4 regions of the Streptomyces sp. NPDC051907 genome follow, and region 2 is predicted to be linked to each of the others. Evidence: riboswitches for the same ligand, from Rfam matches in the RefSeq annotation. Region 2 holds a riboswitch; each other region holds the start of a gene.

What was found. A riboswitch is a leader RNA that binds a small molecule or an ion and turns the genes downstream of it on or off. The one in region 2 is predicted to bind cyclic di-AMP.
Positions count from the first base shown of each region.
Region 1: linked by a shared signal. The riboswitch ahead of AB0M39_RS04945 (NlpC/P60 family protein) and the one ahead of AB0M39_RS19855 (LysM peptidoglycan-binding domain-containing protein) in region 2 are both predicted to bind cyclic di-AMP.
Region 3: linked by a shared signal. The riboswitch ahead of AB0M39_RS22790 (transglycosylase family protein) and the one ahead of AB0M39_RS19855 (LysM peptidoglycan-binding domain-containing protein) in region 2 are both predicted to bind cyclic di-AMP.
Region 4: linked by a shared signal. The riboswitch ahead of AB0M39_RS13940 (M23 family metallopeptidase) and the one ahead of AB0M39_RS19855 (LysM peptidoglycan-binding domain-containing protein) in region 2 are both predicted to bind cyclic di-AMP.

Region 1 covers NZ_JBFAYB010000005.1:19,152-23,913, forward strand. Annotated here, with positions in the region: gene pcrA (DNA helicase PcrA) at 1-687, opposite strand, end outside; gene AB0M39_RS04940 (hypothetical protein) at 1,103-1,897, opposite strand; cyclic di-AMP (ydaO/yuaA leader) riboswitch at 2,118-2,281, shown strand; gene AB0M39_RS04945 (NlpC/P60 family protein) at 2,284-3,504, shown strand; gene AB0M39_RS04950 (hypothetical protein) at 3,702-4,055, opposite strand; gene AB0M39_RS04955 (NlpC/P60 family protein) at 4,383-4,762, shown strand, end outside.
Region 2 covers NZ_JBFAYB010000035.1:26,811-31,572, forward strand. Annotated here, with positions in the region: gene AB0M39_RS19850 (hypothetical protein) at 1-279, opposite strand, end outside; gene AB0M39_RS19855 (LysM peptidoglycan-binding domain-containing protein) at 928-1,734, opposite strand; cyclic di-AMP (ydaO/yuaA leader) riboswitch at 1,739-1,933, opposite strand; gene AB0M39_RS19860 (chitinase C-terminal domain-containing protein) at 2,548-4,762, shown strand, end outside.
Region 3 covers NZ_JBFAYB010000045.1:9,924-14,685, forward strand. Annotated here, with positions in the region: gene AB0M39_RS22780 (cytochrome P450) at 1-772, shown strand, start outside; gene AB0M39_RS22785 (transglycosylase family protein) at 886-1,812, shown strand; cyclic di-AMP (ydaO/yuaA leader) riboswitch at 2,076-2,251, shown strand; gene AB0M39_RS22790 (transglycosylase family protein) at 2,255-2,914, shown strand; gene eno (phosphopyruvate hydratase) at 3,581-4,762, shown strand, end outside.
Region 4 covers NZ_JBFAYB010000019.1:85,469-90,230, reverse strand. Annotated here, with positions in the region: gene AB0M39_RS13950 (HPr family phosphocarrier protein) at 63-344, shown strand; gene AB0M39_RS13945 (GntR family transcriptional regulator) at 535-1,221, opposite strand; gene AB0M39_RS13940 (M23 family metallopeptidase) at 1,498-2,268, opposite strand; cyclic di-AMP (ydaO/yuaA leader) riboswitch at 2,281-2,443, opposite strand; gene AB0M39_RS13935 (pitrilysin family protein) at 2,672-4,054, opposite strand; gene AB0M39_RS13930 (pitrilysin family protein) at 4,072-4,762, opposite strand, start outside.

The DNA of each region.
Region 1 (4,762 bases), on a different contig from region 2:
GGCCTGGGAGGTGCCCCCAACTGCCTGGTCGGCGAAGGTCTCCTCGTCGATCAGCTCGTTCTTCAGGTTCGAGATCTTGGCGCTGAAGGACTTCGGCGGGAACTTCTTGGGGTCGAGCTCCAGATCGCGGCAGACCAGGGCCATCAGCCGCTTCGAGTCCGCCGCGTCGTAGATCGAGAACGACGAGGTGAAGCCCAGCTTCTTGGACTCGCGGCGCAGGATGCGGACGCAGGCGCTGTGGAACGTCATGACCCACATGGCGTTGGCGCGCGGGCCGACGAGCTGCTCGACGCGCTCCTTCATCTCGCCGGCGGCCTTGTTGGTGAAGGTGATCGCCAGTATCTGCCCGGGGTGGACGCTGCGCGTGCCCAGCAGGTGCGCGATCCGGTGGGTCAGCACCCGGGTCTTGCCGGAGCCCGCGCCGGCCACGATGAGCAGGGGCGAGCCGGTGTGCACGACGGCGGCCCGCTGCTGCTCGTTCAGCCCCTCGAGCAGGGCGGCGGGGTCCACGACGGTGCGGGGGGCGCCGTCCCGGTGGTACGGATCCCGGGCCGGGGGCACGTCGAACGCGCCCTGGAAGAGATCGTCCGGAACCTGCTCCGGATCGGAGTCCTCGGGCGGCGGCGGGTGCTCCTCCGTGTGGGGCTGGAGGTCCGCCAGGAAGCTGTCGTCAAAGAGGCTGCTCATCGCTCTACGAGTCTAGGCGGCCGCACTGACAGCCCGCGGCCGCATTCGCATACGGCCCCGGTCGCGTCCGAATACGACGGGGAGCCGCGTCCGAATACGGGCGGGACCCGCGGCCGGATGCGGCTGGCTGGCGTGTCCGGACGCGGGCGGGGCGGGCCCTGAAGGGGCAGGGGCAGGCACTACGGGCCGGGGGCAGGTCTGGCCAGGCCAGGCCAGGCCACGGTCGTACGACGTCACGACCCGCGACCCCATGCCAGTACGCGGCGGCCAGGACCCCCCGCGCAGGCCCCAGGCTCCCTGCCCAGGCCGCACGCCCCAGCGCGCCGCACCCCGCCCGCCCCCGGCCGCTTGAAGCTCACAGCCTCACAGCCGCCTCACGGCCGCCGATCTCCCCTGACCCGGCGCCCGCGACCGGCTACGGCTCCTGGTTCTGCTGCTCCCGTTTCCTCATCACTTCCGGGTCCGGGTACAGATCTGCCACGTCGGCCGACGGCACGATCTCGGACGGCTGGGGCGGCACGACCTTCACCGGCTTGTCGACCTCGCTGAGCGTCAGCGAAACGGGCTCGTCGTCGATCTCGAACTCGATGGCCTGTGGAGCGGTCCCGCCCTTGACCGAGAGATAGACGGTCACCCCGTCGTCCTCGGGCTGCTGGACGAGCGGTATCAGCTTCTCCTCCGGCTTGTCCCGCGCCTCGTAGCGCGTCGTCCCGGGGTTCAGCCGCTTCGCCGACTCCACGCTCTCCGGGATGGAGGCGAAGCCGCGGTCGAGATCGCAGAGCCTGAGCGTCTCGTCGTCCTTCATCTCGCTCGGCGTCAGCTCGATCCACTTTCCGCGCGCCTTCTCGGCGGCGGGTTCGTACTTCGCCACCTGCTCCGGGCCGATCACGGTCGCGAGCTGTCGGTACTGCTTGAGCATCTCGTCGTCGAGGCGGATCCAGGCGCGCTCGCCGCGTTGCGCGATCACCTCGGTGAACGCGAAGGGGGCCTTCTCGGTCTTCCCCGCGCAGTTGCCGTCTCGGTCGCCGCGGAGGTCGTGTGCGGAGCTTTGCAACCTGGCCGACCGATACCCCTTCAACTCCTTGAGCGACTGCGACATCAGCCGCCCGTCGCTCTTCGGGTCGGGCGCGGAGCTCTCGCCGCCCTTCCCCGAGCTCTGCGACTCCTCCCCCGAGCCGCAGCCGCTCGCCACCGCCGCCAGTAAGGCCATGGCACACATTCCAGCCAAACCTGACTTTCTCTTCCCCACCCCTGAACCTTCCAGTAACCGGGCTCAATCCCGGGACTCACCAGTCAAACGTCCACAGGTTCTCACTTTGGTCACGAAAATGTATCGGGCATATCGACCATCAACCTTCACAACAGCCACACGTATTGGCTAGCGTGCTCGATCAGGTGGTCCCGTCCCCCCTTGGCGAACCACGCCAATCGGGTCGCCTGCGCCGAATTCGGACTATCCACACGGAAGTTCGGAACCGGGGACCCACTTTGCACACTTGGGGTGAATCGGACCGCGACCCACTCGGTCCGTAGGGCGATCTTCCGTTCCGCCCGAACCCGACAGCTAACCCGGTAGGCGGTCCACGGAAGAAGGAGATGTCGGCCTTGGCGTCGCATCGCAAGCCGCGTACCCGTACCGGAATCCCCGGGATGGCCGGAATACGCACCAACTCCCCCGCCGTCGGGTTCACTACGGCTGCGCTCGCCGGCGTCACCCTGCTGTCGACGCAGAGCGCCGACGCGGCGCCCGCCGACCCGAACCCCTCCGTCGAGGAAGTACAGAAGAAGGTCGACGACCTGTACCGGCAGGCCGGTTCGGAGACCCAGCGCTACAACAAGGCCAAGGAGGCCACCGCCGAGAAGCGGCGCGAGGTCGACGGGATGCTCGACGAGGCCGCCAAGCGCACCGACAAGCTCAACGAGTCACGGCAGGCCCTCGGCAACTACGCCGCCGCGCAGTACCGGACGGGCGCGGTCACTCCGACCGCCGCGCTGCTGTTCGCGGACAGCCCGGAGTCGTACTTCGACCAGACGCAGCTGATGGACCGGATGACCGACCGTCAGCGCAAGGTCATCGACGACTACGAGACCGAGCGCGCCGAAGCGGCCGAGCAGCGCACGGAGGCGACCAAGAGCCTCGAGTCGCTCACGGAGTCCCAGAAGACGCTGCAGACCAGCAAGCGCGAGGTGCAGGCCAAGCTCGCCGAGGCGCGCTCGCTGCTGTCGAGGCTGACGGCGGACGAGAAGGCGCGGGTCGCGGAGCTCGAGCGCAAGAAGCAGGAAGAGGCCCGCCGCAAGGCCGAGGCGAAGGCCAAGGAGGAGGCGGAGGCCCGCGAGAAGGCCGAGGCGGAGGCTGAGGCCGAGCGCCGCCGCCAGGAGCAGAACGAGGGCGGCACAGGCCCGGGCACGGGCACGAACCCCGGCTCCGGTACGGGCCCCGGTACTGCCCCCGGCGACGGCTCGTACGCCACCAAGGCCGCCAAGGTCCTCTCCTTCGCTCGCGCCCAGATCGGCAAGCCGTACGTCTGGGGAGCGACCGGCCCCAGCTCGTACGACTGCTCCGGCCTGACCCAGGCCGCCTGGAAGGCCGCAGGCGTCGACCTGCCGCGTACCACCTGGGACCAGGTCAAGGCCGGCGAGCGCGTCGCCACGGAGGACCTGCTCCCCGGCGACCTGGTCTTCTTCTACGACGACATCAGCCACGTCGGCATCTACATCGGCGACGGCAAGATGATCCACGCCCCCAAGCCGGGCGCGAACGTCCGCGAGGAGTCGATCTACTACATGCCGATCTACGGCAGCGTCCGCCCGGCCTGACCCCGGGGACCCTACGGAGACGGCTCCAGACCGGGCATCAGCCCCGCGCCTGGGTCGCCGACCTGGCGGCCGCGTAGCAGCCCAGCGCCTCCCAGGCGTTCGCCGTCGCCGGCGCGCCTGGGAGGCGTCCGCGCTCCAGCGGACGCCTCACGCGTCCACGCCGTCTCACATCCAGGCCGCCTCACGTCCACGCCGACTCACGTCCACAGCGTCGCGATGAAGATGTTGGCGATCGTCAGGCCGCCCACCGCCCCGAAGACCGCCTTCTCCACCCGCTCCTCGTCCCGCTTGACGTACACCAGGGCGAGGATCACCACCAGCACCGCCAGCTTGACGCCGATCTTGAGGTTGTTCACCGGCTGGTCGTCCGCCTGGTTGAGGCCCACCAGCGCCACGCCCGTGACCAGCATGGTCAGCGCGCCGTGCAGCATCGCCGGGACGAACCGCGCCGTCCCCGCCCCCATCGCCTTCATCTGGGTGAGGAAACCCCCGAGCAGCGAGGCGATGCCGATGATGTGCAGGGCCACGAAGACATTGATCAATACGTCCATGAGGCGGAGCCTAACCGGCCCCATACCACCGCTCTCCGGTCAGGTATGCCTCATTCGTCGCATCGGTCACACGGGACGGGAACCCGGTCCGGCGCCATGGGCCCGGCACTCATAACGCGCCTTGTGCTGTCCACCTTTGTGCAATATCGGTCCGTACGCCTCACCCCCGTGACCTCCAGGCTTAGCGTCCTCCCTCAGGTGACCGACTCCCCACCGCCGCCGGACCCTCCCGGCGACAGTCGGCCGCCACCGCCGAGGAATCCGGCGGCGGGCCGCTCCCCCTGTGCGGTCCGTCGCCGGACCCGGACCCGCAGGGATCGGAAGGACGTGGACGCCCTCGTGGCAGTGCACCGGAAACCCAAGCAGTATCCGCTCACCGGGCCCGCCGCCCGGACCGCCGCCACCCTCGCGCTCGCCGGCGCGGCGACCGCCACCGCCTTCGAGGGCACCGGGTACGCCGAGCCCGCCCTCACCCCCGCTCAGGTCAAGGCCAAGGTCGACAAGCTGTACCAGGAGGCGGAGGCCGCCGCGGAGAAGTACAACGGGGCCAAGGAGCAGGCCGCCGAGGCGCGCACCGCGCTGGACTCGCTGCGGGACGAGGCCGTGCGCAGGACCGAGCGGCTCAACAACTCGCGCATGGCGCTCGGCTCGATCGCCACCGCCCAGTACCGCGCCGCAGGCATGGACCCCGGGCTCCAGCTCGCGCT
Region 2 (4,762 bases):
GGTGCTCATCGTCGCGCCGTCGGTCTGGTTGTTGAAGATGCGGTGCGTCCCGAACTGGTTGTTGAGGTTGTGCGCACCGTAGCTGTAGTAGAAGTGCGAGGGCTTGTCGTTGTTCCACCCCGCGTCCTGCGGGTAGATGCACACGGCCCCAGAGGGACATCCGTGGACGGCGGCCGCCGCCTGGGAATTGGTCGCGGCGGAGGCCGCGATCGGCGAGCCGGCGAGCAGGGCGGTGGCCGCGAAAAGCGTCGCAGCCCGCGTGTAGCTCTTCCTCAGCATGCGTGAACTCCTTGGAGATAGAAGAGGGGACCGCCGCTGCAAGGGGCGGCAGCCCGCAGCGTAGGCGGAATAGAGAGCGATACGACCCTGACACTTGTCAGGGTCGCCGATTCGGCCGCGTGCTCTTTTCGACTGCCCATGCGAGGGGGCTATATGACGGTGCTTCACTTTGCTGCCCTGGGGCCGAGTTCGGAGCCGGTCCGCCCAAGAGGCGAATAGCCCGATCGGGGGATGGGGCGCGGGCCGGCGGCAGCCTACGGGGCGCCTTCGGCGGCCGAAGTGCTGGAAGAGTTCCCCGCGCGCGTCGCTCGGGCGGGTCGCCGTCGCCCGCCGGCCGGTTCTGGAGCGGGGGGTCCGCACCGGGACGTCGGAGGGAGCGCGGGACGCGAGCGCGTTTCGCCGGGTGCGCGGCCGCCTCAGCGGCCCGAGCGACCCGGGCAGCTCGAGCGGCCCGAGCGGCCCGAGCGGCCCGAGCGATCCGGGCGGCCCGAGCTGACGGCGGTCGCGCACGGCCCCGGTCTGGCGGAGGGAAGGGCGGCGCGGCTTGCTCGCGTGCGCTTCAGCGGGAGCCGTGCGCCGCGCCTGCGGACAGGCCGGAGCCCCGGTCGCATGGCGCGCCGGGGCTCACAGCAGTGGAGAGGGTGCGGTCTAGTACGGACCGTTCACGTTGTCGATCGAGCCGTACCGGTCGGCCGCGTAGTTGCAGGCGGCGGTGATGTTGGCGACCGGGTCGAAGCTGTCCATCGACGTGCCGGGCACGTGGTACGCGGTGAACGTGGGGTCGATGACCTGCAGGAGTCCCTTGGACGGGGTTCCGGCGACGGCGTTGGAGTCCCAGTTGTTGATGGCCAGCGGGTTGCCGGAGGACTCGCGCATGATGTTGCGGTGGATGCCCTCGTAGGAGCCGGGGATGCCGTGCTCGGCCATGACGTCGAGCGACTCCTTGATCCAGCCGTCGAGGTCGTTGGTGTAGGACTTCTTCGCCGGGGCTGCGACGGGCTCGGCGGCCAGCTGGGTCGTGGGCTCGGAGCGGTCGGCGCGCTCGGCGGACGCCCTGGAGGGGGCCGGCTTCTGAGCGGGCTCGTACGCGGCCTTCTGGCCGAGGGTGAGCTTGAGACCGGGGTGGATCAGCCGCGGGTTGTCGCCGACGGCGCTGCGGTTGTCCTTGTACAGCTTCTTCCAGCCGCCGCTCAGGGAGTGCTCTCGGGCGATCTTGGCGAGGGAGTCGCCGGCGACGACGCGGTAGGTCTTCGGGGCCGCCTGCGGGGCGGCGGCGGGCTGGGCGGCCGTGGCGGCCTGCGCCACGGCGGCGGACGGCGTCGCGGCCGGGGCCGCGCCGGCGGCGGTCGCGCCGAGCACCGGGAGAACGAGCGCGGCTCCGCCCGTGCCCGCGGCGGCGATGCCCCGGGTGAGCGAGCTGGACTTGGGGCGGCGGTGCTTTCCCTTTGCAGGCATGACGAATTCCTCTCCGTCGCCTACGAGGTGAGCTGTCGGGTTCGGACGGGAGATGTCCGGTCGCACTGTGAATACGACTTCACCCCGAGCCGTTCCGGAATCCGGATCGGCGGCTTACCTGGGTCCCCCGCTCCTGCCGTGCGTAAGTGAGTGGGTGGGAGGGATTCCGGACAGCGGCAGGATTCGGCGTTCCATCCGGATTGACGGTGACGTTAGGCGAGAAAGCCGGGAAGGAACAAGCCCCGAATTCGAATAGGGAATGCGAGAGGCCTGTTCCGTAGCGATCAGAACCGCCGGCCCCCTTTGATCGAATAACCCAACTTTCTTTGCGCAGAACGGAAGTGCCCTCAGCGGCCCCCCGGGACCCGCAGCCGCCGGCGTGACCCATTTCACTGAAGGGGATACGGGTCGGAATGCGGCACGACGGCGTACCAGAGCACGATATTTCGCATGAGCAGCCCGCAATCCAGACAGCACTTTCTAAACACGCTTCAATAATGCGAATACGGAGCTTTTCGGACACTGTGGGCGCTGGGCGAATGCTGCTTTCCATATCAAAACGGGCATACTGCCACCCGGTCGATTCGGCCGCCCCGACCCCTCCCCCGCATCGCCGCTCCCGCGCCATCCGAGATGGTCCAGACCTATTGACGTAATGGTCTAGTCCTTTTAATCTCTGCGTCACCTCACGGATCCCGCCCTGGGCGTGCGCACGCCCAGGACCCAACCCGTCCCATCCCCATGCCAGTTGTGCGACGCCGCCGCCCTGCACCCCCTGGCGGGTGCAGAAGACCCCCCTCAGGAGGATCCACCGTGCCGTCCCCCACCCGTACGAGAGCATCGCTGCTCGCCGTCGGCGCAGCCGCCGCCGCGCTGCTGGCCGGCTCGCTCTCGGCAGGCGTCTCACAGGCCGCCGGCCAGGAGTCCTGTCGTCCCGACGGGCTCTACACGACGCCAGGCGTCGACGTTCCGTACTGCTCCGTCTACGACGCCGAGGGCCGGGAGAAGATGGGCGCGGACCACCAGCGCCGCGTCATCGGCTACTTCACCGGCTGGCGCACCGGCAGGGACGGCACACCCGCCTACCTGGCCTCCGACATTCCCTGGGACAAGGTCACCCACGTCAATTACGCCTTCGGGCACATCGACTCCGCAGGCAGGCTGTCGGTCGGGAAAGACGGAGCGGCCAACGCCGCCACCGGGATGACCTGGCCAGGCGTGGCCGGGGCGGAGATGGACCCCGCGCTGCCGTACAAGGGCCACTTCAATCTCCTGACGAAGTTCAAGAAGCAGCATCCCCACGTGAAATCGCTGATCTCCGTCGGCGGCTGGGCCGAGACCGGCGGCTACTTCGGCGACGACGGCGCCCGGGTGAACTCCGGCGGCTTCTACTCGATGGCCACCAACGCCGACGGCTCGGTGAACCAGAGGGGCATCGACGCCGTCGCCGATTCGGCCGTCGACTTCGTCGAGAAGTACGGCTTCAACGGCGTCGACATCGACTACGAATACCCGACGTCGATGAAGGACGCGGGCAATCCGCTCGACTACCAGATCTCCAACGCCCGCCGGGCGGGGCTCGTCAAGGGCTACGCGGCGCTGATGAAGACCCTGCGCGAGAAGCTCGACCGGGCCGGCGCGGCGGACGGCAGGCACTATCTGCTGACCGTGGCGGCGCCCTCGTCCGGCTATCTGCTGCGCGGGATGGAGACCTTCCAGGTCCAGAAATATCTGGACTACGTCAACATCATGTCGTATGACCTGCATGGCGCGTGGAACGAGTACGTCGGCCCCAACGCCTCGCTCTTCGACGACGGCAAGGACGCCGAGCTGGCCGCGGCGGGCGTCTACTCCACGTCCCAGTACGGCGGCATCGGATACCTCAACACCGACTGGGCGTACCACTACTTCCGCGGATCGATGCCGGCCGGCCGCATCAACATCGGCCTCCCCTACTACACGCGCGGCTTCAAGAACGTGCAGGGCGGCACAGACGGTCTGTGGGGCAGGGCCCCCTCGACCACCTGCCCGGCCGGGGCCGGACTGACCAAGTGCGGCGACGGGGCCGTCGGCATCGACAACCTGTGGCACGACAAGGACACCGCCGGCAAGGAGTCCCCGGCCGGGTCCAACCCCATGTGGCATGCCAAGAACCTCGAGAAGGGCATCGTCGGGGACTATGTCTCCCAGTACGGCTTCCCCTCGAACACCACGCTGACCGGCACATATGCCCGTAAGTACGACTCCACGCTCGTCGCCCCCTGGCTCTGGAACGCGCAGAAGAAGGTCTTCCTCTCCACCGAGGACGAGCAGTCCGTCGCCGCCAAGGCGGACTATGTGGTGGACCGGGGCATCGGCGGCACGATGGTCTGGGAGCTCGCGGGCGACTACGACTGGAACGCCGCCAAGGGCCAGTACGAGATCGGCGACACGCTGACGACGGCGATGTACGAGAAGTTCAAGTCCGCCGCTCCCTACGGCGCGACGCGCGCCGGCGCCGCCCTGCCGAGCGAGGCGGTCAAGGTGGACGTGGACTTCGGCCAGTTCCCCCTCGGCGACTCCAACTACCCGATCAGCCCCAAGCTGAAGATCACCAACAACACGCAGACGGCCCTGCCCGGCGGCACGGAGTTCCAGTTCGACTATGCGACGTCCGCTCCCGCCAACGCCAAGGACCAGTCCGGCTTCGGGACCACGATCGTGCGCAGCGATCACAGCGGCGACAACGTGGGCGGGCTGAAGGGCGACTTCCACCGGGTGTCCCTCAAGCTCCCGGCCTGGCAGACGCTGGCGCCCGGAGCCTCCGTCGAGCTGGACTTCGTGTACTACCTGCCGACCTCGACGCCGTCGAACTGGACGGTGTCCTTCGGCGGCAGGACGTACGCGATCGCGGGCGATCTGGCGCGCGGCACGCGGGTGGTCGAGCCGGGCACGGGGACGAGCCCGAGCCCCTCTCCCGACCCGACGGATCCGGGGACCCCCGGCGCGTGCACCGCGCCGGCGTGGAGCGCGACGGCCGAGTACGCCG
Region 3 (4,762 bases), on a different contig from region 2:
GGACGACTTCCGCGACTGGGCGGGCATGATGCTGCGCCACACCAAGGCGAGCCAGGGCGGCCCCCGCGGCGGGGTCGCCCGCTCGGTGAAGATGATGCGCGGCTACCTCGCCGAGCTGATCCACCGCAAACGGGAGACCCTGGGACAAGAGGGCTCGGACGACCTGATCTCGGGCCTGATCCGCGCCTCGGACCACGGCGAGCATCTGACGGAGAACGAGGCCGCGGCTATGGCCTTCATCCTGTTGTTCGCCGGCTTCGAGACGACCGTGAACCTGATCGGGAACGGGGTGTACGCGCTGCTGCGCAACCCCGGGGAGCGGGACCGGCTCCAGGCGTCCCTCGCGGCGGGGGAGACGGGTCTGCTCGCCTCCGGCGTGGAGGAACTCCTGCGCTACGACGGGCCGGTGGAGATCGCCACCTGGCGGTTCGCCACCGAGAAGCTGAGCCTCGGCGGGCAGCGGATCGAGGCCGGAGACCCCGTCCTGGTGGTGCTCGCCGCCGCCGACCGGGACCCCGAGCGGTTCGCCGAGCCCGACGCCCTCGATCTGTCGAGAAGCGACAACAAGCACCTCGGATACGGCCACGGCATCCACTACTGCCTCGGCGCCCCGCTCGCCCGGCTGGAAGGGCAGACCGCCATCGCGACGCTGCTCAGGAGGGCGCCGGACTTGCGGCTTGCGGGCGATCCGGACGATTTGCGGTGGCGTGGGGGTCTCATTATGCGTGGATTGCGCACTCTGCCGGTTGAGTTCACACCCCAGCAGAACTGACGGTCCATCATGTTCGTGACTTTCACGTGATCTCCGCTGCATCGACTTGTGACTCGCGTTCGAATGCCGCTACGTTCACCGTCGATCCAAGCTGTCACGCGAAAGGCAACCGCATGCGCTCCGGGAACGGACGGCACCGCCGACCCCGTCAGGCTCCGGCCCTCGTCGTCGCGGCAGGGGTGACGGGATCGGCCATCGCGATCCCGCTGCTCGGCGCGACCTCGGCCTCGGCCGCCGACGGCACCACATGGGACCGCGTCGCCGAGTGCGAGAGCAGCGGCATGTGGAGCGCCGACCTCGGCAACGGGTACTACGGCGGGCTCCAGCTCTCCCAGGAGACGTGGGAGACCTACGGCGGCACGGCGTACGCGCCGCGCGCCGACCTCGCGAGCCGCACCGAGCAGATAGCCGTGGCCGAGATGGTCCTGGCCGCGCAGGGGCCGGACGCCTGGCCCGGCTGCTCGTCCATCGCCGGACTGAAGATCGCGGGATCGGCCGACGGCGTCACCGCCCAGCCGACGCCGCGGCCGAGCGCCCCGATCGACCAGCCCTCCGGCGAGCCGACCGGCGAGGCGGCCGAGACCACCTCCGACAAGCCGGAGAAGGAGTCGTCCTCCGACGAGCCGGCGGCCCCCTCGAAGCCGGAGCAGTCCGCCCAGCCGAGCGCGCCCGCCCGCAGCGAGGAGAGCGCCGAGCCCTCCAAGGGCGCGACCCCCGAGTCGGGCTCCGGCGCCGGGAAGCACCGCGGCGAGCCGGCGCCCGAGGGGACCGAGTCGGGCAATACGGACAATGAGCGTGAAAGCGGCCGACATGCCTCACGGGGTGACGGTTCAACACGTGAGCCTGCGAATGCGGACACTTCGCCCGGCGAGTACACGGTCCGCACCGGCGACAGCCTGTGGACCATCGCCGACGAGCAGGAGGTGCCCGGCGGCTGGACCGCGCTCTACGAGGCGAACCGGAAGGCCGTCGGCGAGGACCCGGACCTGATCCTTCCTGGCCAGAGCCTCGATCTGGACCACTCCTCCGACCCGAAGTAGCGGCAGTTCGCGGGCTTATGTCCGTTCTGTGTAAGTGAGACAAGGGTCTCTTTGTCCTAACTGGCGTGGCTCGCCTACCGAATGTGCACACTTCGCCCCCGACCTGCGGAAATGTAATCGCCCCAAAGGGCGGAAAGGGCGATTTCTCCCCGATGTTCGTCTTTGAACATCGGGGAGCGGTGTGTCTACGGTCTGACCGCTCGCCATCGCGGGCACCGCTGACCGTCACGCCGAATCCTGCCGTCGGTCGGGGGGACCAGTCGTCGCGTCATGCGCCGAAGGCAGGAGCGGGGGACCCAGGTAAGCGCCGCCCCCCGGCCGTTGCTGACGAACGGCCGTGGAACGGCTTGGGGTGAAGCCGCGCGCTAGGTCGCGCGGCCGGGCAACTCATCTGGCCCGAACCCGACAGCTCACCTCGTAGGCGTCGGTGAGGAGATGTCCCATGCTGTTCTCCAGCAAGTCCAAGCACCGTCGTCCCTCGAAGGCCACCCGCATCGCCACGCTCGCCGGCATCACGGGTGCGGCCGTCGCCGCCCCGCTGCTCGGCGCCACCTCCGCCTCCGCCGCGACCGCCTCCGAGTGGGACACCGTCGCCCAGTGCGAGTCCGGCGGCGACTGGTCCATCAACACCGGCAACGGCTTCTACGGCGGCCTGCAGTTCTCCGCCTCCACCTGGGCCGCGTACGGCGGCACCGCGTACGCCGCGACCGCCGACCAGGCGTCGAAGTCGCAGCAGATCCAGGTCGCCGAGAAGGTCCTCGCGGGCCAGGGCAAGGGCGCGTGGCCGCACTGCGGCGTGGGCCTGTCCGACGCCGCGTACACCGGCGCCGCGGAGAAGGCCGCCCCGGCTCCGGCCAAGCCCGCCGCTCCGAAGCGCGCCGAGGCGCCCACGACCCGCTCCGAGCGCCCCGCGGCGCCGGCGAAGGCGAAGGCCGTGAAGAAGGGCGACGGCGAGTACAAGGTCAAGGCCGGTGACACGCTGGGCTCGATCGCCGAGGAGAAGAAGGTCGAGGGCGGCTGGAAGAAGCTGTTCGACCTGAACAAGGACGTCGTGGACGACGCGAATGTGATCTACCCGGGTCAGCTGCTTCACCTGAGCTGATCTGGTGTGGGGCGTGCCCCGCGAGACCCGGTGGACCCGGCGGCCCACCGGTGCTCGCGGGGCACTGCTCTGCGCGGACGCGCCCCCCGTCCCCGGGGGCTCCGCCCCCGGACCCCCGCGCCTCAATCGCCGGCGAGGCTGATTTGGGGCGCTGCCCCGGACCCCGCGCCTCAATCGCCGGCGGGGCTGAATGTCGGTCGCCTCAAACGCCGGCGGGGCTGGATGTGCCCGGGAAACCCAGCCCGTCCGGCGATTGAGGACACGGCCGAAGGCCGTACGGGGGCGCAGCCCCCCGAGGCAACGGTGACATGCCCTGTGCGGGCTGCCCGCGGGGCGCTGCCCCGGACCCCGCGCCTCAAACTCCCCCAGACTTCGTCCGGGGGGACCCCCACGGGGCTTGGTTTGCGGCTCAAGCGCCCACGGGGCTGGATGTACCCGGCGAGGCTGAGTGTGCGCGGCCGGGCTGAGGTAGGGCCGGTATACGCGGAGCGATTCGCGTTACTCATAAGTAGATGTCGGCTGCTTTGTCCCATATCCCCGCCCTTCACGCCGTTTTTCGTCCCAGCGGGCGGGCATCGGCTGGCCGAGGGTCCGCAGCCGGTTAGGCTCTTGTCGCAAGGCCAAAGAGACCTTGCGTATAGCGTCACATCCCAGAAGGAGATGCTCGTGCCGTCCATCGACGTCGTCGTAGCCCGGGAAATCCTGGACTCCCGAGGCAACCCCACGGTCGAGGTCGAGGTTGGCCTCGACGACGGCAGCACCGGCCGTGCTGCTGTCCCGTCCGGCGCCTCCACCGGTGCGTTCGAGGCTCTTGAGCTCCGCGACGGTGACCAGAACCGCTACCTCGGCAAGGGCGTCGAGAAGGCCGTCCTCGCCGTCATCGAGCAGATCGGCCCGGAGCTCGTCGGCTACGACGCCACCGAGCAGCGCCTGATCGACCAGGCGATGTTCGACCTGGACGCCACCCCGGACAAGTCCTCCCTCGGCGCCAACGCCATCCTCGGCGTCTCCCTCGCCGTCGCGCACGCCGCCTCCGAGGCGTCCGACCTGCCGCTTTTCCGCTACCTCGGCGGCCCGAACGCGCACCTGCTGCCCGTTCCGATGATGAACATCCTGAACGGCGGCTCGCACGCCGACTCCAATGTGGACATCCAGGAGTTCATGATCGCGCCGATCGGCGCGGAGTCCTTCTCCGAGGCCCTGCGCTGGGGCGCGGAGGTCTACCACACCCTCAAGTCCGTCCTGAAGACCAAGGGCCTGTCCACCGGTCTCGGCGACGAGGGCGGCTTCGCCCCGAACCTCGGCTCCAACCGCGAGGCGCTCGACCTCATCCTCGAGGCGATCAAGCAGGCCGGCTACGCCCCGGGCAAGGACATCGCGCTCGCGCTCGACGTCGCCGCGTCCGAGTTCTACAAGGACGGCAAGTACGAGTTCGAGGGCAAGTCCCGCTCGGCCGCCGAGATGACCGAGTACTACGCGGAGCTCGTCGCCGCGTACCCGCTCGTCTCCATCGAGGACCCGCTGTTCGAGGACGACTGGGACGGCTGGAAGACCATCACCGACAAGCTCGGCGCGAAGGTCCAGATCGTCGGCGACGACCTGTTCGTCACCAACCCGGAGCGTCTGGCCCGCGGCATCGAGGAGGGCTCCGCCAACGCCCTGCTGGTCAAGGTCAACCAGATCGGCTCGCTGACCGAGACGCTGGACGCCGTCGAGCTCGCCCAGCGCAACGGCTTCAAGTGCATGATGTCCCACCGCTCGGGCGAGACCGAGGACGTCACCATCGCCGACCTCGCCGTCGCCGTGAACTGCGGTCAGATCAAGACCGGCGCCCCGGCCCGCTCGGAC
Region 4 (4,762 bases), on a different contig from region 2:
AGCACGCCGGAGTACATGAGAGACTGGTCTAGACAACCCGCTAAGACTTGAAGGGCAACACCATGGCTGAGCGCCGCGTCAATGTCGGCTGGGCCGAGGGCCTTCACGCCCGCCCCGCTTCCATCTTCGTCCGTGCCGCCACGGCGTCCGGCGTCCCCGTGACGATCGCCAAGGCCGACGGCAGCCCCGTCAACGCCGCCTCCATGCTCGCCGTGCTCGGGCTGGGCGCGCAGGGCGGCGAGGAGATCGTGCTCGCCTCCGAGGCGGACGGCGCCGACGTCGCCCTGGACCGTCTGGCCAAGCTGGTCGCCGAGGGCCTCGAGGAGCTCCCGGAGACCGTCTGAGCCGCAGTCGCCCACGACAGAGCCGCGGATCCCGAATTCGGGAGACCGCGGCTCCGTTCTATTCCGGGACGGAGATATCCGGCTGGATCCACGCGAGCGGATCCAGGGACAGACCGACAGACCGGAATAGGAATTCGGGCAGCAGGACAGGCCCCCCGATAATTCCTTCCCTTTGTATACGGCGCGACTGTTAATGCCGGAGGCTCGCGGTGTTTACGGCATGTTGCGAAGTCCTCACGGTCCTTGTGCGCTCCTGTCCGCGCAGCCGGTGAGCGGCCACCGCCCGCTCGGCGTGCAGGGCGGTCAGCGCGCGGGCGCGCTCGCCGTCGCCGCGCGCCACCGCGTCCACGATCGCGCCGTGCTCGGCCCAGGACTCGACGGGCCTGGCCGGCTGCTCGACCGCGTACATCCACGCGATCTTGTGCCGCAGCTGGGTGAGCAGGGCGGTCAGCCCGGGGCTCTGGGAGGCCTGGGCGAGCGTCTCGTGGAACCAGCCGCCCAGGGAGCGCAGATCCTCGCCCTGGCCGCGCCGCGCCCGCTCCTGGCCCAGCCTGACCAGGCCGCGCAGCACCTTGAGGTGCGCGTCGGTGCGGCGCTGGGCGGCGCGGGCGGCGCCCAGCGGCTCCAGCAGCAGACGGATGTCCAGCAGGTCCGCGGCCTCCTGCTCGGTGGGCTCGGCGACACAGGCGCCGGCGTGCCGGCGGGTAGTGACGAAGCCCTCGGACTCCAGGGTGCGCAGGGCCTCGCGCACCGGGACCCGGGAGACGCCGTAGCGGCGGGCGAGCTGCTCCTCGGTGAGCCGGCTGCCGCGCGCGAATACACCGGAGACGATGTCGTCGCGGATCGCCGTGCATACCGAATGCGCAGGAATGCGCATGACCGAACCTCCGCTTTAATCCGCGCGAAACGCAGCCGATTGACTTCTGTTCGGCAACCCTATTGCAACGGACGCGATTTTCCGATGGCCCACCGAAATCCATGGACACCTTTTGGCCAGGAAGCGCCGCGGGCGACGGCGAGGGCGGTTCGGGGGCCGGGAGGCGGGCGGGGCCGGGGAACGCCGAAGGCCCCGGCGGGGACCGGGGCCTTCGAGAAGGAGAGCGGGATCAGGCGGACGCGCGGCGCCCTGGTGCGGGCGCCCGGCGGCCGGTGATCAGACCTTGACGCCGTGGGAGCGCAGGTAGGAGACCGGGTTGATGTCGGAGCCGTACTCCGCCGTGCTCCGGGCCTCGAAGTGGAGGTGGGGGCCCGAGGAGTTGCCGGTGGAGCCGGAGAGGCCGATCTGCTGGCCCGGGGTGACGTCCTGGCCGACCGAGACGCCGATGGAGGAGAGGTGGCCGTACTGCGTGTACGTGCCGTCGTGCATCTTGATCACGACGTTGTTGCCGTACGCGCCGCCCCAGCCCGCCTCCACGACGGTGCCCATGCCGACGGACACGACCGAGGAGCCGGAGGCGGCGTGGAAGTCGACGCCGGTGTGGCTGCCGGAGGACCAGGCGGCGCCGCCGGCCTGGTAGGCGGTGCTGACATACGAGCCGGCGACCGGGGCGGTGAAGGAGAGCAGGCGCTTGCGCTCTGCCTCGCGGTCGGCGCGCTCCTTGGCCTCGCGGGCCTCCTTGACGCGGGCCTCGGCCTGGCGCTTCGCCTCGGCCTCGGCCTTCGCCTTGGCGGCGGCGCGGTCGGCCTCCAGCCGCTGCACCTCGGCCTGGTCGGCGATCTCGTCCGCGAGGGAGTCGACGGCGACTGTCTGCAGGGTGCCGGTGTCCTCCATGGAGGGGGCGCCGGGCTCGGCGGCGAGCGCCGGGGAAGCGAGGGTTCCGATGACGCCGGTGGTGGCGAGGGCCGCTACGCCTGCCATGTTCGCGCTCTTGCGCGACAGGCGGCTCGGGGCACGGTGCTTCCCGGTGGCACGGGTGAACGCCATGGAGAGGCTGATCCTTTCCTTCCTTCTCGCCTACCGGGTTAGCTGACGGGTTCGGAGCAGGAAGGTCTCCTACGGGCCCCTCCGCGGCTGCGAAGGCGTCCGATTCACCCCAGGGACTGAGTGGGTCCCCGGCTCCCCAGGCTCGCGCCTGACGGGGACTCGGCGATGACTGTCCGATGCCGCGGGTGCGGCGGGCTACTGGCGAACAGCCGCACTGACGCTAGGCGGGCGCTCTTTCAATCGCCAAACAGACGGCCCTTTTTGTAGCGCACGCCACAGGGCAGACAGGCAACTAGCCAACAAAACGGACATACGACGGAACCCCGGGCATCGCACTGAAGCCGGGGTTCCGTTTCCTGCTGTGGAGTTGTCGTGCCGCGCGCCGGGGACGGCGGGAGGTCAATCAGCCTGTGACAACAGTCACTTCGCCGATGCCCAGCGCCTTGACCGGCTCCGCGATCTGCGCGGCGTCGCCGACGAGCACGGTGACCATGCGGTCCACCGGGAAGGCGCTGACGGCCGCGGCCGTCGCCTCCACGGTGCCCGTCTCGGCGAGCCGTACGTACAACTGCGCCTGATAGTCGTCCGGGAGGTGCTGCTCGACCTGGTCGGCGAGCGTGCCCGCGACGGACGCGGCCGTCTCGTACTTCAGCGGGGCCACGCCCACCAGGTTCTGCACGGCGACGTCGCGCTCGGCGTCGGTGAGGCCCTCGGCCGCGAGCGTGCGCAGCACCTTCCAGAGGTCGTCCAGCGCCGGGCCGGTGTTGGGGGTGTCCACGGAGCCGCTGATGGCGAGCATCGAGGCGCCCGTGGCCCCGCCCGGGGCGGTCGGGGATGCGGAGCGCAGCACCTGGCCGAAGGCCCGTACGCCGTAGGTGTAGCCCTTCTCCTCGCGCAGGACGCGGTCCAGCCGGGAGGTGAGGGTGCCGCCCAGGCAGTACGAGCCGAGGACCTGCGCCGGCCAGACGCGGTCGTGCCGGTCCGCGCCGATGCGGCCGATCAGCAGCTGCGTCTGCACGGCGCCGGGCCGGTCCACGATCACCACGCGGCCGGTGTCGTCCGCGGTGATCGGCGGCATGGGGCGCAGATCGGCCTTGTCGCCGGTCCAGCCGCCCAGGGTGTCGGCGAGGACGGCGTCCAGGTCGACGCCCGTCAGGTCGCCCACGATCACCGCGGTGCCCGTGGCGGGCCGCACATGCCCCTCGAAGAAGGCACGCACGGCCGCCGCGTCGATGCGCTTGACGGTCTCCTCCGTGCCCTGGCGGGGGCGCGACATGCGCGAGGAGGCCGGGAAGAGCTGCTTGGACAGCTCCTTGGCGGCGCGGCGGGCCGGGTTGGCCTGCTCGTGCGGGATCTCGTCCAGGCGGTTGCGGACCAGGCGCTCGACCTCGCTGCTCGCGAACGCGGGCGCGCGCAGGGCCTCGGACAGCAGGCCGAGCGCCTTGGGCAGCCGGGAGACCGGGACCTCCAGAGAGACCCGGACGCCGGGGTGGTCGGCGTGCGCGTCCAGGGTGGCGCCGCAGCGCTCCAGCTCGGCGGCGAACTCCTCCGCCGAGCGCTTGTCGGTGCCCTCGGACAGGGCGCGCGCCATGATCGTGGCGACGCCGTCGAGGCCCTCCGGCTCGGCGTCCAGGGGAGCGTCGAGGGAGAGCTCCACGGCCACGACCTGCTGGCCGGGGCGGTGGCAGCGCAGCACGGTCAGGCCGTTGTCGAGCGTGCCGCGCTCGGGGGCCGGGAAGGCCCACGGCCTGGCCTCGCCGGCCTGCGGCTGCGGGTGGAAGTCCATGCTGACGGCAGCGTCGCTCACTGGTCGGCTCCCTCGTTGTCGTCGCTGTCGTTGTCGGCGCCGTCTTCGGCGGCGACCGGCTCGTAGACCAGCACCGCCCTGTTCTCGGGGCGCAGCCGGGCCTTGGCGACCGCCTGCACCTCCTCGGCGGTCACCTCCAGCACCCGCTGCACGGCGGTCAGCGCCAGCTGGGGGTCGCCGAACAGCACGGCGAACCGGCACAGTTCGTCGGCGCGCCCGGCGACCGTGCCGAGCCGGTCCAGCCACTCGCGCTCCAACTGGGCCTGCGCGCGCTCCATCTCCTCGGGCGTGGGGCCCTCGGCGGCGAACCGCGCCAGCTCCTCGTCGACCGCGGCCTCGATCTGGGGCACCTCCACGCCGCCGGACGTCTTGACGTCCAGCCAGCCCAGCGAGGGCGCGCCGGCCAGGCGCAGCAGGCCGAATCCGGCCGCCACGGCGGTCTGGTCGCGGCGGACCAGGCGGTTGTGGAGCCGGGAGGACTCGCCGCCGCCCAGCACGGTCAGCGCCAGGTCCGCGGCGTCGCACTCGCGGGTGCCGTCGTGCGGCAGCCGATAGGCGGCCATCAGCGCGCGCGCCGGGACCTCCTCGCGGATCTCCTCGCGCAGCTGCTCGCCGATGACCTCGGGGAGCGAGCCGTCGCGCGGCGGCTGCTTGCCGTCGTGGGAGGGGATGGAGCCGAAGTACTTC